Regions from separate parts of the Pseudomonas sp. Ost2 genome, predicted to be linked through region 1. Evidence: predicted binding sites of a transcription regulator. Region 1 holds the regulator's gene; each other region holds the start of a gene.

What was found. Region 1 encodes FliA, which starts transcription of late flagellar genes. Its sites were predicted from a motif close to CTAAAGTTTNNNNNNNNNNNGCCGNTAA; they were not measured.
Region 2: the regulator FliA is predicted to act here: its motif matches at 1,864-1,891, upstream of KI243_RS14740 (methyl-accepting chemotaxis protein).
Region 3: the regulator FliA is predicted to act here: its motif matches at 1,912-1,939, upstream of KI243_RS03410 (methyl-accepting chemotaxis protein).
Region 4: the regulator FliA is predicted to act here: its motif matches at 1,984-2,011, upstream of KI243_RS10520 (methyl-accepting chemotaxis protein).

Annotation. Positions count from the first base shown of each region.
Region 1 is NZ_AP021904.1:5,368,985-5,372,923, reverse strand. It holds gene flhF (flagellar biosynthesis protein FlhF) at 1-970, shown strand, start outside; gene fleN (flagellar synthesis regulator FleN) at 1,092-1,925, shown strand; gene fliA (RNA polymerase sigma factor FliA) at 1,922-2,662, shown strand; gene KI243_RS23490 (chemotaxis response regulator CheY) at 2,837-3,208, shown strand; gene KI243_RS23485 (protein phosphatase CheZ) at 3,231-3,939, shown strand, end outside.
Region 2 is NZ_AP021904.1:3,323,604-3,327,542, forward strand. It holds gene KI243_RS14725 (GNAT family N-acetyltransferase) at 1-121, shown strand, start outside; gene KI243_RS14730 (CAP domain-containing protein) at 131-1,006, opposite strand; gene KI243_RS14735 (cell wall hydrolase) at 1,200-1,820, shown strand; gene KI243_RS14740 (methyl-accepting chemotaxis protein) at 1,952-3,565, shown strand; gene yghX (YghX family hydrolase) at 3,597-3,939, opposite strand, start outside.
Region 3 is NZ_AP021904.1:792,378-796,316, reverse strand. It holds gene KI243_RS03425 (heavy metal translocating P-type ATPase) at 1-200, shown strand, start outside; gene cueR (Cu(I)-responsive transcriptional regulator) at 211-618, shown strand; gene KI243_RS03415 (PA4780 family RIO1-like protein kinase) at 754-1,653, opposite strand; gene KI243_RS03410 (methyl-accepting chemotaxis protein) at 2,093-3,939, shown strand, end outside.
Region 4 is NZ_AP021904.1:2,427,502-2,431,440, reverse strand. It holds gene yegQ (tRNA 5-hydroxyuridine modification protein YegQ) at 1-185, shown strand, start outside; gene KI243_RS10520 (methyl-accepting chemotaxis protein) at 268-1,950, opposite strand; gene KI243_RS10515 (methyl-accepting chemotaxis protein) at 2,245-3,939, shown strand, end outside.

The DNA of each region.
Region 1 (3,939 bases):
GCCTGTCGCGGCGGCCCCGGCGGTGGACCAGCGGGTCTTCGATTCGATGCGTTTCGAGCTCAACGGCCTGCGCGAGCTGCTGGAAGTCCAGCTCGGCTCCCTGGCCTGGAACCAGTTGCAAGGCAGCCAGCCGGCGCAGGCCAACCTCTGGCGCCGCCTGCAGCGTGTCGGCCTGTCCGGCCCGCTGTCGCGCGACCTGCTGGCACTGATCACCGGCATCGAAGAGCCGCGTCAGGCCTGGCGTATGCTGCTGGCGCACCTGGCCCGGATGATCGTCACTCCCGAGATCGAACCCTTGGAAGAGGGCGGGGTCATAGCCATGGTCGGTCCGGCCGGCATGGGCAAGACCACCACGCTGGCCAAGCTGGCGGCGCGCTACGTGCTCAAGTACGGTGCGCAGAACATCGCCCTGGTCAGCATGGACAGCTTCCGTATCGGTGCCCAGGAACAGCTCAAGACCCTGGGGCGGATCCTCAACGTACCCGTGACCCACGTCGACCCGGGCCAGTCCCTGGCGCAAGCCCTCGATCCGCTGCTGCGCAAGCGCGTCGTGCTGATCGATACCGCCGGCCTGCAGGCCAGCGACCCGGCGCTGCGCATGCAACTGGAAAGCCTGGCCGGACGCGGGATCAAGGCCAAGAATTACCTGGTCCTGGCCACGACCAGCCAGAAACAGGTGTTGACCGCCGCCTACCACAGCTACAAGCGCTGCGGGCTGGCTGGCTGCATCCTGACTAAACTGGATGAAACGGCGAGTCTCGGCGAAGTGCTGAGCCTGGCCATCAGCCACGAATTGCCGGTGGCCTATCTGACCGATGGTCCAAGGATTCCGGACGATCTGCATTTGCCGCGCCGCCACCAGCTGGTGAGCCGCGCAGTCAGTGTGCAAATGCAGGAAGAACCCAGCGAAGAGGCCATGGCCGATATGTTCGCTGACATCTACCACAGCCCGTCCAAACGAGTGGGTTGAGGTAATCATGAAGACGTTGCAATGCACCTACATCGATGGTCTGCCAGGCATTAGTTCCCTCCGGGAACGCGCAGCCAGTTATGTGGCCTTCCGTCTAAGCAAGACAAGGTAAGAAGAGAACATGGGCAGCATGCATCCCGTACAGGTGATCGCGGTGACCGGCGGCAAGGGTGGCGTCGGGAAGACTAACGTGTCAGTGAACTTGTCCCTGGCGCTGGCTGAGCTTGGCCGGCGGGTCATGCTGCTGGACGCCGACCTGGGGCTGGCGAATGTCGACGTCCTGCTGGGGCTGACCCCCAAACGCACCCTGGCCGACGTGGTCGAGGGGCGCTGTGAGTTGCGTGATGTGCTGTTGCAGGGGCCGGGCGGGATCCGTATCGTGCCGGCCGCCTCCGGCACCCAGAGCATGGTCCACCTGAGCCCGGCCCAGCATGCCGGCCTGATCCAGGCGTTCAGCGATATTGGCGACAACCTCGATGTGCTGGTGATCGACACCGCTGCGGGTATTGGTGACTCGGTAGTCAGTTTTGTCCGCGCGGCCCAGGAAGTCCTGCTGGTGGTCTGCGACGAGCCGACCTCGATCACTGACGCCTATGCCCTGATCAAGCTGCTCAACCGCGACTACGGCATGAACCGTTTCCGCGTGCTGGCCAACATGGCCCAGAGCCCCCAGGAAGGTCGCAATCTGTTCGCCAAGTTGACCAAGGTCACGGATCGCTTCCTCGATGTAGCCCTACAATACGTCGGTGCCGTTCCCTACGATGAATGCGTACGCAAGGCCGTGCAGAAGCAGCGCGCGGTCTACGAAGCGTTCCCTCGTTCGAAATGCGCCCTGGCGTTCAAGGCCATTGCCCAGAAGGTCGACACCTGGCCGTTGCCCGCCAACCCACGCGGGCACCTGGAGTTCTTCGTCGAACGTCTGGTGCATCAGACGAGTGCGGGACCAGTGCTATGACTGCCAGTGGCTATCGCATGTATTCCAAGTCGTCGCGTGACAGCCAGTATGAGTTGATCGAGCGTTATGCGCCTCTGGTCAAGCGGATCGCCTATCACTTGCTGGCGCGGCTGCCGGCCAGTGTGCAGGTCGAGGACCTGATCCAGGCGGGCATGATCGGCCTGCTGGAAGTCTCGACCAAGTATGACTCCAGCAAAGGTGCGAGTTTCGAGACCTATGCCGGTATCCGGATTCGCGGCGCGATGCTCGATGAGGTCCGCAAGGGCGACTGGGCACCCCGTTCGGTACACCGCAATACCCGTATGGTCAGTGACGCAATCAGGGCAATTGAAGCGAAAACCGGTCGTGACGCTAAAGATCACGAGGTTGCAGCCGAACTCCAATTGAGTCTCGATGATTATTACGGGATTTTGAACGATACCCTGGGCAGCCGATTGTTCAGTTTCGACGACCTGTTGCAGGACGGCGAGCATGAAGGGCTGCACGAGGATGGCGCGAGTGCTCATCTCGAGCCGTCACGCGATCTGGAGGATGAACGCTTCCAGGCGGCGCTGGCGGATGCGATTGCCAATTTGCCGGAGCGTGAGCGACTGGTCTTGGCGCTGTACTACGACGAGGAGCTGAACCTCAAGGAAATCGGTGAGGTACTGGGGGTCAGCGAATCGCGAGTCAGCCAGTTACACAGCCAGTGCGCGGCCCGCTTGCGGGGGCGTTTGGGAGAGTGGCGAGCGCGTTGACAGGCAGTGTGGGGACACTGCGAACGAGACCGATGCAGCGTTTGACGGTGTGTCGGCGGCTCGGCCGGTTGTGGTTTCCATGCAGTAGTCGAGTGTTGTGCCGAATTGATTGAACAGCGCGTTCAGGTGCTGAAACGCGTTTAAGACTGCTTGGAGGTCGAATTGAACAAGAACATGAAAATCCTCATTGTTGATGACTTCTCAACGATGCGGCGGATCATCAAGAACCTGTTGCGTGACCTCGGGTTCACCAACACGGTCGAGGCCGATGACGGTACTACCGCCATTCCGGTCCTCAACAGCGGTAGCATCGACTTTCTGGTCACCGACTGGAACATGCCCGGCATGACCGGCATCGACCTGCTGCGCCACGTGCGTGCCGATGAAAAGCTCAAGCACCTGCCGGTCCTGATGGTCACGGCCGAAGCCAAGCGCGAGCAGATCATCGAAGCCGCCCAGGCCGGCGTCAACGGCTATGTGGTCAAACCATTCACGGCCCAGGCGCTGAAAGAGAAGATCGAAAAGATCTTCGAACGCATCGGTTGATGAAGTCCGCCACGGGGGCGCTATGGAGCACAACGAATCTTCACTGGGCGATTTTGAATCGACCCTGAAAAAACATGCCCGTGAACTGGTCGACAGCCTTGAAAAAGGCCGTTTCGGCGATGCGGTGCAAATGATCCATGAGCTGAACCAGACCCGTGACCGCGGCCTGTATCTGGAAGTCGGCAAGCTGACCCGCGAGCTGCACAGTGCGATCGTCAATTTCCAGATTGACCCGACCATGCCGCAAGCCGAGGAAGTTTCGCAGATCACCGACGCCACCGAGCGCCTGTCCTATGTGGTCAGGCTGACCGAGGCGGCGGCCAATCGCACCATGGACCTGGTGGAGAGCGCGACCCCGCGGGTCAGTGGCCTGAACGAGGAAGCCAAGGCCCTGAGCGCCGACTGGGGTCGCTTCATGCGGCGTGAAGTCGGTGCCGAAGAGTTTCGCGCACTGGCCCGGCGGGTCGACGGTTTCCTTTCGCGCAGCGAGCAGGAGACCCGTGCGGTATCGAGCGATCTCAACGACATCCTGCTGGCCCAGGATTACCAGGACCTTACCGGCCAGGTGATCAAGCGCGTCACGCAGATGGTCACCGAAGTCGAAAGCAATCTGCTCAAACTGGTGCTGATGGCCAGCCAGGTGGATCGTTTTGCGGGTATCGAACATGACCGCGAAGCCATCCTCGCGGAAAAAGATCCACAAAAACAGATGGCAAAGGGTGAAGGTCCGC
Region 2 (3,939 bases), 2.0 Mb from region 1:
TGCCTACCTGTTGCAGCAGCACGGCCGGAAAGCGATGGCGGAGGCGGAGAAAAAGCGCGACCGCCACCTCGACCAGATGACACGCCAGGCCAGCGCCCTGGTGCTGGAGCGTCTTGGCTAGGCCGCGGGTCTACTGGCTGCCGAACAGGCTGGTCCAGTAGATCCCCGAGTCACTCTTCGGGTCGACCGCGTAGGCGGCGCCCAGGTCGTGGAATTGCGGATTCATCAGGTTGGCGCAGTGGCCGGGACTGGCGAGCCAGCCGTCGACCACCTTGCGCCCGCTGTCCTGTCCGGCGGCGATGTTCTCGCCGATCCGCTGGGCGATATAGCCCGCCAGTTCGGCCCGGTCGCCCGGGGTATGGCCGTCGCGATCCTGGTGATCGAAGAAGTTGTTGTTGGCCATGTTGCGGCTATGGCTTTCGGCGGCCGTTGCCAGCAGTGCATTCCACACCAGCGGCGTGGTCGCGGCGAAGGCCTGGGCGCCACATTGGCGCGGCTGGGCGCGGGCACTGTTGATCAGCTCCAGCAGCTTCTGGCCTTCGGCCTGGGTATCGCCGAGGCGGGCGGTCAGCAGCGGGCGGGCGAGGACGATCCGCCACTCGTTGCCCTGGCGACTGACACCGATATCGACGAATTGCGGGTCCAGTACCACCCGGCAGAAGCTTTCCTGCACCGCCTTCATGGCCGCGCTGGCATCGCGGGGCCCGGACAGGCTGATTGCCTGCACATTGACCATCGGGTACGCGGCCCGCGCCAGCGCCTGTTGCAGGTCGCCGGCGTTGTCGGGCGGCAGGACCAGGCGCGGGTCGGCGGCCAGCGGGGGCAACTCCAGGGAGGCCTGGTTGCCGCAGCGTTGCACCTGGCCACGGTAGCTGTTGATCGACTGCAGCAGTTGCGTTTCTTCGCTGGCCAGGGCGCTGTTGCTCAGCGTCAGGCCCAGGGTCAGGCCAAGCACGAGGCCGGCAAGCGGTACGGCAGAACGCAGGGTGGAAAACAGGACGCGCATGGATATTTCCCTCGAACGGACTGCGCACATGATGCGCGATAGTGCCCCATGGCAGGCAAGGCCTTTTATCTCGGGCGGAGCGGGGAATGATTTGTCCGCGCCGAGGTCAAATCGGCCAGCCAGCCTCGGATAATCTGCCCGGCCGCGGCGCGGTGACACTCCCTGGGCAGGGTTCATTCAACAGGATCGGACCATGCGCCCTATCTGGATTGCCGGCTGTCTCGCGACGGCTCTTGCCACGGGATCGGCCATCGCGGCCGAGCCGGAACCGAAACCGGAAGTCGCCATCGACAAGGCGCAGGTCCTGGAGCAGAAAGCTGCCGACAAGGAGAGCCCGGCGGCAGAGCCCAAGGCGCCGACCCTGACCAAGGTCGAGGCGCAAGTCGTGGACCCGGCGGGCGACGCGGCGGTGGCCGACACCATTACCTGCCTGTCGCGGACCATCTACTGGGAAGCCAAGGGCGGTCAGCCGGCCGATATGGAAGCGGTCGCCAGCGTGGTGTTGAACCGCCTGGGCCATGAAGGCTTTCCCGCGACGATCTGCGAGGTGGTCAAGCAGGGTTCCGAGAAGAAAGCCTGCCAGTTTTCCTGGTGGTGCGACGGGCGTTCGGACGAGGTGCAGGAGGAGGACCGCTACACGGTCGCCAAGGAAATCGCGCGCAAGGCCCTCAACCAGCAACTCAAGGATCGCACCCACGGCGCCATGTACTTTCATGACCGCAGCGTGACCCCGGACTGGGTCAAGCAGTACATCAAGACCGCCGAGACCGACAAGTTCCTGTTCTACAAACCCCGGGACGACAAGGCGAAATGACTTCCGCCGCCTCGATAACGGCGGCCAATCCGTGGAAATAGGCTTAAATAAGCGACAGGCGGGGCCGATAACCTTTTCACGCAGGTAGTCGGCGCCCGTCGCTGGTGGGTTGCCTCACGGAGAGTTTTACCATGTCCATAAAATTGCGCTTGTTCCTGCTGATCGGCACCAGCCTGCTCACCGTGCTGGTCATGAGCCTGGCCAGCTACCTGGGCAATGTGCGGATGGCGAGCGCGACGGATGACAGCCAGGTCAGCATGACGGCCCTGCGCAATCACCTCGAAGGCGACATGATGCATGACGCCCTGCGTGCCGATGTCCTGTCGGCGATGCTCGTCGGATTGGAAAAAAGCACCAGTAGCAAGGCCGAGGTGCGCAGTTCCATCGCCGAGCACGCCACGCATTTTCGCGAAGTGCTCGACGAAAACCTCAAGCTGCCGGTCAACGACAGCCTAAAGGCGGCTCTGAACAAGATCAAGCCGAGCCTTGAAACCTATATCAATGCCGCCGAGCATATCGTCGGGCTGGCGCTCGACAACCCGCAGAGCGCCCAGCAGCAACTGGCTTCGTTCAACGCGGCGTTCAGCCAGCTGGAGGACGAGATGTCCAGCCTCAGCGGCCTGATCGAGTCGAATGCGCAATCGACCGGGGAGGGCACCCAGCGGACGATCAGCCACGCCAACCTCACCCTCGCCGGTGTCCTGGTCGCTGGTTTGCTGTTGCTGCTTGTCCAGGGTTACTGGGTCATTCGCAGCATCATGGGGCCGTTGCAGTCCGCCAGCCGGATTGCCGAGCGGATTGCCCATGGCGACCTCAGCGAAGCCATTGTCGAACCCCGGCAACGGGACGAAGCCAGCCTGCTGATTCGCAGCCTGGCGACCATGCAGCGGGACCTGCGCAGCATGATCGAGGTGGTCCGCGGCAACGCCCATGGCGTCAGCGGCATGAGCCAGCAACTGAGTAATGGCTGCCACCAGGTGGCGGGCAGCAGCCAGCAGCAAAGCGATGCGGCCAGCACCATGGCGGCGGCGGCCAGTGAGATGACCGCGAGTATCGAAGAGATTACCCGCCATGCCGAGCGGGCCCTGGGCATGGCCAACCAGGCCGAGGCGCTGGCCAAGGACGGTGGCCGGGTGATTCACCAGGTGGTCAGCGACATGGACGAGATTGCCCGTTCGGCGCAGCAGTCGGCCCAGGTGATCCGTACGTTGGACAAGGAGTCCGAGGGGATTTTCAGCATTATCCAGGTGATCAAGGGCATTGCCGACCAGACCAACCTGCTGGCGCTCAACGCCGCCATCGAGGCCGCCCGGGCCGGTGAACAGGGTCGCGGCTTCGCCGTGGTCGCCGACGAGGTGCGCAGCCTGGCCGGGCGCACCAGCGCTTCAACCCAGGAAATCGCCAGCATGGTCGCACGCATCCAGCAAAGCACGCGCGAGGCGGTCACCAGCATGGAGGCGGGTGTTGCCCAGGTCGACCGGGGCATGGCCGTGACCGCCGATGTCGAACGCGCCATCCGCGAGATCCTCGACGCCACGCTCAATACCAGCCAACTGGTCAACGATATCTCCCGCACGATTGGCGAGCAGAGCCTGGCCAGCAATGAAATTGCCCATCAGGTGGAAATGATTGCCGATATGTCGGTGGGCAACAGCCGGGTGATCGGCGAGACCGCCGCGACCACCGATCAGCTGTCCGCCCTGGCCGGGCAGCTTTCGCAATCGGTGGATCGCTTTCGTCTTTGATCAGGCGCGCGCCGGCTGAGCGGCCGGCGCCTCAAGCCAGGTAGCGACGGAACCACGCCACTGTCCTGTCCCACGCGAGCTTGGCCGCCGCTTCGTCGTAGCGGGGGGTCGAGTCGTTGTGGAAACCGTGATTGACTCCCTGGTAGATATGCACTTCATAGGTCTTGCCGGCGGCCTTCAGGGCCTGTTCGTAGGCCGGCCAGCCGTCGGTGATGCCCTTGTCCAATTCGGCGTAGTGCAGCAACAGCGGCGCCTTGATCCTGGGCACGTCCTCGGCCTTGGGCTGACGGCCATAGAAGGGCACCGCCGCACTCAGCTCGGGATAGGCCACGGCCGCCGCATTGGCAACCCCGCCGCCGTAGCAGAACCCGGTG
Region 3 (3,939 bases), 2.8 Mb from region 1:
TGGAAATCAGCCGCAAGACCTATGCGAAGATCCGGCAGAATCTGTTCTGGGCATTCGTCTATAACCTGATCGGTATCCCGCTGGCCGCCTTCGGCCTGCTCAACCCGGTGCTGGCGGGGGCGGCCATGGCCCTTTCCAGCGTCAGCGTGGTCAGCAATGCCTTGCTGCTCAAGACCTGGAAACCCGAAGACCTCGACTGAAGGAGATGGCATGAACATCGGCCAAGCAGCCCGCCAGAGCGGGCTGAGCGCAAAGATGATTCGTTATTACGAATCCATCGGCCTGCTTAAGGCAGCCACGCGCACGGACAGCGGCTATCGCCTGTACGGAGCGGACGAGTTGCATACCCTGGCGTTTATCAAGCGCTCGCGGGACCTGGGGTTTTCCCTGGAAGAAGTCGGCAAGCTGCTGACGCTGTGGCAGGATCGCCAGCGCGCCAGCGCCGACGTGAAGGCCTTGGCCCGGCAACATATCGACGAGTTGAACCGCAAGATCAGCGAACTCGCCGGGCTGCGCGATACCCTGCAAGACCTGGTGGAGCACTGCCAGGGCGATCATCGCCCGGACTGCCCGATCCTCAAGGACCTGGCATCGGGGAACTGTTGCGAGCCCACCTGAGCCCGCCCCAGGATCGTTGATCGTTCCCACGGTCCCCGTGGGAATGCAGCCCGTGACGCTCTGCGTCACAAGAGCGGACGCGGAGCATCCTGAGAGGCATTCCCACGCAGAGCGTGGGAACGATCAGCAACACGATCAGTGCTGCATCCAGGGCGGTGGCGGCTCTTCGGCCAGCTTGCCCGGCGGGGCGTCGTCTGCCGAACGGATGGCCTGGCGACGTTCTTCGTCGAAACGTGCCGCTTCGATCTCGCGCAGCACGCCACCGACATCCGCCAGTTCTTCCGGATCGTCGAACTCGCCGGTCAGGACGCTGGCCGGATGCAAGGTGCCAGCCTCGTACAGGGCCCACATTTCCTTGGCATAACGGGTGCGCCGCAGTTCCGGGGCAAACCGGCCGAAATAGGAGGCCATGTTGCCGACGTCACGCTCGAGCATGCTGAACGCGTGGTTGTTGCCGGCCGCATCCACCGCCTGGGGCAGGTCGATGATCACCGGGCCATCCGGCGTCAGCAACACATTGAACTCCGACAGGTCACCGTGCACCAGACCGGTACACAGCATCAGCACGATCTGCGAAATCAGGAACGCGTGGTACTCGCGCGCCTGGTCCGGCTCCAGGACCACGTCATTGAGACGCGGCGCGGCATCGCCGTACTCGTCCGCCACCAGCTCCATCAACAGCACGCCTTCGAGGAAATCGAACGGCTTGGGCACCCGTACGCCGGCACTGGCCAGACGGAACAGGGCCGCCACCTCGGCGTTCTGCCAGGCGTCCTCGGTTTCCTTGCGGCCGAACTTCGAGCCCTTGGCCATCGCGCGGGCCTGACGACTGTTACGCACCTTGCGGCCTTCCTGATACTCGGCCGCCTGACGAAAACTTCGTTTATTCGCCTCCTTGTAAACCTTGGCGCAACGCAGCTCGTTGCCACAGCGCACCACGTAAACAGCTGCTTCTTTGCCACTCATGAGTGGGCGCAGCACCTCGTCGACCAGACCGTCCTCGATCAGGGGTTCAATGCGTTTTGGAGTCTTCATCAGCTTTTATTGTGGGTCCTTTATTACCAAACACGCGAATGTCACTCGTTGTACGGCCATCCTCTCACAGCAGGAAGGAAGATGCCGACCTCGAATGTTCTCCAATGCACTCAATGTGCCAGATTACCGCGGCAAATCCACGAGCCCCAAGGATAATAGCTGACACTCATCAGACCACTACCAGGCGGGCACTCTGTCAGTTCCGACCATTGCCAGCCGTCGAATACTCGGCAAAAACGGGAATTTTCGCCAGACGGCCTCAATTTTTTCCTGGCCGGGCCGAAGCGCTCAGAGACAGAGGAGCGTTTGTCGGACAATCAGCACACCGCCCGCGAAACGGATTTTCAACACCGCAAGACTTTCACAGCAGCCCAGCTTCGCGCGCCATCGGTACGTCGTGGGCCCACAAGAAAAAAATCTGGAAGAATCTGGAGCGCGGATGAACATCAAGCAAAAACTGACCTGGGCGTTTGCAATCGTCGCCTGTTTGCCGGTGGTGCTGGTCGCCACCCTGGTGGTAATGAACCTGCGCAGCGAAGCGCGCAACAGCTTTGCCGACGGCAGCGGCCGGGAGATCCGCCAGGTCAGCAACGCCATGCAGCTGTTCTTCGAAGGCATCAGCCAGAACGTCGAATACCTGGCCAACCAGCCGCTGATCAAGAACAGCGATGGCAGCCTCAAGACCTACATGAGCGCCGATGCCGCCAAGGTCCCCCAGGGCGACATGGACAAGCAGGTCTACACCTTCCTCGAAGCCCTGGGCACCAGCCATCCGGCCTATGCCTACGCGATCATCGGCACCGAAGCCGGCGGCTACGTGTCCTGGCCCGACGATCCGAAGCTGAGCAACTACGACCCGCGCCAGCGCCCCTGGTACAAGACCGCCATGGCCAACCCGGGCAAGCCGCTGCGCACCGCCGCCTATTACTGGGCCCAGGACGACGCGACCTACGTCAGTACCGTGCGCACCGTCGCCAACAAGCTCGGCAACCCGGGCGGCGTGGTCAGCATCGACGTGACCCTCAAGCAGCTCACCGAGATCGTCAAGCAGATCAAGCTCGGTGAAAGCGGCTACCTGATGCTGCTGGAAAACAGCGGCAACCTGCTGGTCGACCCCAAGCAGCCGGAACACAACTTCAAGGCCCTGGGCAGCCTGGGCAGCGGTTATGCCGACCTGGCCAAGGCCGGCAAGGGCCTGGTGGAAGTCGAACTCAACGGCGAGCACTACATGGCCAATATCTGGCCTTCGGAACAACTGGGCTGGACCTTCATCGGCCTGGTCAAGCAAAGCGAAGTCATGGGCACGGCCAACCAGCTGACCTGGCTGATCGCGATCATCGCCGCCGTGCTCGCGGTGATCTTCGCCATCGTCGGCGCCAGTTTCGCCAGCCTGATCGTACGGCCGATCCGCAGCGTCTCCAGCGGCCTGGAAGGCATCGCCCAGGGCAACGGCGACCTGACCCAGAACCTGCAGATCCGCGGCAGCGACGAAACCGCGCAACTGGCGAGCTGGTTCAACCAGTTCCTGGCGGCGATCCGCAGCCTGATCCAGCATATCGGCCTGTCGGCGAACAAGATCCTCGACTCGTCGCGTAATTCCACCCGGGTATCGGGCGACATGGCCGACGCCGCCGGGCGCCAGCGTGAAGCGGTGGACATGGTGTCCACGGCGTTCCACGAGATGGTCGCCACCGCCAACGAAGTCGCGCGCTCCTGCAGCCAGGCGGCCGAGTCCGCCGACAGCGGCCAGCGCCAGGCCCGCGAAGGCCAGCAGCAGATCGATGCGGCCGTGCACAGCGTCGATCAGTTGAGCCAGGAGATCGAACAGTCGGCCCAGTCCATGCAGCAACTGGAAAGCGACAGCAACAACATCCAGTCGATCCTCGGCACGATCCGCTCCATCGCCGAGCAGACCAACCTGCTGGCGCTGAACGCCGCCATCGAGGCCGCCCGCGCCGGCGAACAGGGTCGCGGGTTTGCCGTGGTGGCCGACGAAGTGCGCGCCCTGGCCAAGCGCACCGCCGATTCCACGGCGGAAATCGATGGCCTGCTGGGCAACCTGGCCAAGCGCACCAGCCAGGTCGCGCAGCAGATGCATGCCAGCCTGGAGGTCTCGCAACAATCGGTGACCCGCATCGGCCTGGCGCGCACCAGCTTCGGGCAGATCCGCGAATCGGTGGACGTGATCCGCGACATGAACACCCAGATCGCCACGGCGGCGGAAGAACAGCATCAGGTGGCCGAAGACATCAACCGGCATATCAGCCAGATCCATGGCGATGCGCA
Region 4 (3,939 bases), 2.9 Mb from region 1:
GCGACCACCTGGAATTGATGACCCCCAGGGGCAACTTTCATTTCGATCTGCATGAACTGCGCAATGGCAGCGGCGGCGCGATTGCAGTGGCGCCGGGAGATGGGCATACGGTGTACCTGCCGATTCCGGATCAGGTCGATCTGCGCTTCGGCTTGTTGATGCGCGATATTCAGGTCAGCTCGTAGGGTTGTGCTGCCCGGGCCGGCCTCTTCGCCGGCCTGCCAGCTCCCACAGGGGATGGGGGGAGCCGGCTGGCCGACGATGCCTTCAGATCCGGAACTGCCCCACCAGCTTGCCCAACCGCTGCCCCAGCTCGGCCAGGCTGCGGGAGGTCTGGGCCCCCCGCTGGGTTTCATCGGCCACGCTGTCCACCGCCGTGGCGATCTGGTGCACGCTGCGGTTGATCTCCTCGGCCACCGCCGTCTGTTCCTCGGCGGCGCTGGCGATCTGCGCGTTCATCGCATTGATGGTGCCGATCAACTGCGCCATGGTATCCAGCGAAGCCCCCGCTTCGTTGGCCCGTACCGAGGTGCCGTCGCCGGCCTCGCTGGAACGACGCATGGCCTCGACCGCCAACTGCGTGCCCGACTGCAGGCGATCGATCATCCCCTGGATTTCCTGGGTGCTCTGCTGGGTCCGGCTGGCGAGCGCGCGGACCTCGTCGGCGACCACCGCGAAACCACGCCCGGCTTCACCGGCCCGGGCCGCCTCGATGGCCGCGTTGAGCGCCAGCAGGTTGGTCTGCTCGGCAATCGAACGGATCACCCCCAGCACGCTGACAATCGACGTCACGTCCTGCTGCAGGCTGTCCAGGGACGTACCACTGCTACGGATATCATTCACCAGCGCGTGGATCTGCTGGATGCTGCCATCCACCACGCGCTTGGCGGTCTGGCCTTCGGCATCGGTCTGCTGGGCCGCGACCGCCGCGCCCTGGGCACTGCGCGCGACTTCCTGGGCGGCTGACGACATCTGGTTGATCGCCGTGGCGACCTGATCGGTTTCGTGGCGCTGGCGCTCCATCGCCTGTTCCGAGCGGTTGGCCTGCTCGGAGACCTGGCCGACCAGTCCGGTCAACTGGCCGGTCATCTCGGTGATCTGCCGGACCAGGCTGTGGATCTTGTCGACAAAGCGGTTGAACGAGCCGGCCAGTTGCCCCAGTTCGTCCTGGCTGGTGATCGCCAGGCGGTGCGTGAGGTCACCCTCGCCGGCGGCGATATCGTCGAGGTTGGCTTTCATCAGGATCAGCGGCCGCAGAATGGTATTGGCGACGATCATCCCGACCACGGCAATCACCAGCAGTACCAGCACGGCAATCCCGACAATGCTCAGCACCACGCCTTCCATGCGCTCGTTGACCTTGCCCTGGACCACCGCGACCTGGGCTTCGATGCCATCGAGGTTGACCGAGGAGCCGATGGCCATGTCCCACTTGGCCAGGTATTCGGTGTATCCGAGCTTGGGCACCAGCACCGTTTCGTTGCCCGGCAGCGGCGAGCTGTATTGCAGGTAGTGGGTTCCGTCCTTGGCGACCTGCACCAGGTCACGATTCACATAGACGCCGTTGGGGTCGCGGGCATCCTTGAAGCTCTTGCCAAGGCCTTCCGGACTGTTGCTCTTGAACAGCCGGACGATCTGCGAATCGTAGCCGAAGAAGTAACCGTCCTTGCCGTACTTGATGCTCGACAACAGTTTGATCACCTGGTCACGGGACGCCTGGTCCCCCGGCGCGGCGGCATCGTAGAGCGGCTTGATCGCCGTCATGGCCACCGCCACGTAGCTCTGCAAGGTGGCCTTGGCCTCGGAGATCAGTCGCTCGCGGGTTTCCTCGACTTCGTTGCGGGCCTGGTTCCGCAGGATCAGCACCGTGGTCAGGCTGATCACGACCGCGAACAGCAGGACCGGCAATACCGCGAGGGACAGGACTTTGGCCTTCAGGCTCAGGCGCATGGTGGTGTTCTCTTATTGTCGGCAGGTAAGGGGTTAACGGCCCCGCCGGCGGAAAGTTGAGGACCATCGACGCCCGTGGAAACCGCACAAACCGTGGGGGCGATGGCTGCGGCCGGCATGAAATCGACCGTCAACGACGTATTGTCGATTTCAATCGACAATCGTTCGATGGGATAAAACCCGCCTTTTCCTGACACAGGTCATTGTTTTTTATTTGTTCGTTCAAATAAAGAAAAAACCGATCATGCCGTTAAACTTCCAAACCTCTGCAGTTCAAGATTAAGGACGTCTTTCATGTCGCTCAGACAACTTTCCATCCAATGGAAAATCACCCTGCTCGCCGGACTCAGCCTGCTGGGGATCGTCACCCTGTTGGTCGGCCTTTCGCTCTATCGCATGGAGCACAGCTCGGAGCTGGTCAAGGCATCGAGCATGGAAATGCTCAACGAGGCTGCCCAGGCGCGCATCGAGGCCCAGGGTGAAGTCCAGGCGCTGATCATTCGTCGGCAGTTCATGGACGCCTACCAGTACGGCAACGGCTTTGCCCGCCAGGTGCTGTTCCTGCGCGAGCAGGCACAGAAGCGCTTTCTCGATGCCTTCGATCTGCGCGAAGACCTGACCCGCCAGGTCAAGGCCGCGCTCCAGGCCAACCCGGACCTGCTCGGCCTGTCCCTGGTCTTCGAAGCCAACGCACTGGACAGCAAGGACGAGCTGTTCGCCGGCCAGAAGGAACTGGGCAGCAACGACAAGGGCCGCTTTGCCCTCTACTGGTCGCAACCGACCCCGGGCCAGTTGACCTCCATGTCGCTGCCGGAAAGCGATATGAGCGACACCAGCACCGGCCCCAGCGGCGAGCCGAACAACGCCTGGTTCACCTGCCCGCGCAGCACCCTCAAGCCCTGCGTGATCGAGCCCTACTTCTACGAGATCGATGGCCACAATGTGCTGATGACCAGCATCGTGTTCCCGCTGATCGTCGAGGGCAAGGTCATCGCCTCGCTGTCCGTGGATATCAACCTCAACAGCCTGCAAGCGGTCAGCCAGCAGGCGAGCAAGAAGCTCTACGACGGCCAGACCAGCGTCAGTATCCTCAGCCCGGTGGGCCTGCTGGCCGGCTACAGCCCGGATGCCAGCAAACTCAGCCAGCGCCTCGACCAGGTCGACAGCCACAACGGTGCCGCGCTGATCCGCCAACTGGCCAGCAGCACCGAGACGCAGGTGCTGCGCAATGACGCGCAGTTGAAGATTCTCGCGCCGTTCCAGCCGATTCCCGGCGGCAAGCCGTGGGGCGTGTTGCTCGATGTGCCGGAAAAGGTCCTGGTCGGGCCGGCCGAAACCCTGAAGAGCCAGCTCGATGCGCGCAACGCCGCCGGCACCCTGATCGAGCTGGGCCTGGGCCTGCTCGGTGCCGTGATCGGACTGTTGCTGGTCTGGCTGATGGCCCGCAGCGTGACCCGACCGATTCTCGGCGTGGCGCGCATGCTCGAAGACATCGCCAGCGGCGAAGGCGACCTGACCCGCCGCCTGCATTACGACAAGAAGGACGAACTGGGCCAACTGGCTGGCTGGTTCAACCGTTTCCTCGACAAACTGCAGCCAGTGATTGCCGACGTCAAGCGGTCGGTCCAGGACGCCCGCGGTACTGCCGACCAGTCGGCGTCCATCGCGACCGAAACCAGCGCCGGCATGGAACAGCAGTACCGCCAGGTCGACCAGGTCGCCACCGCCTCCCACGAAATGAGCGCCACCGCCCAGGATGTCGCCCGTAGCGCGGCCCAGGCCGCCCAGGCCGCGCGCGATGCCGACCAGGCGACCCGCCAGGGGCTGACCGTGATCGATCGCACCACCGCGAGCATCGGTCACCTGGCCGCCGACATGAGCGACGCCATGGGCCAGGTCGAAGGGCTGGCGGCCAACAGCGAGAAGATCGGCTCCGTACTGGAGGTCATTCGGGCGATTGCCGAGCAGACCAATCTGCTGGCACTCAAC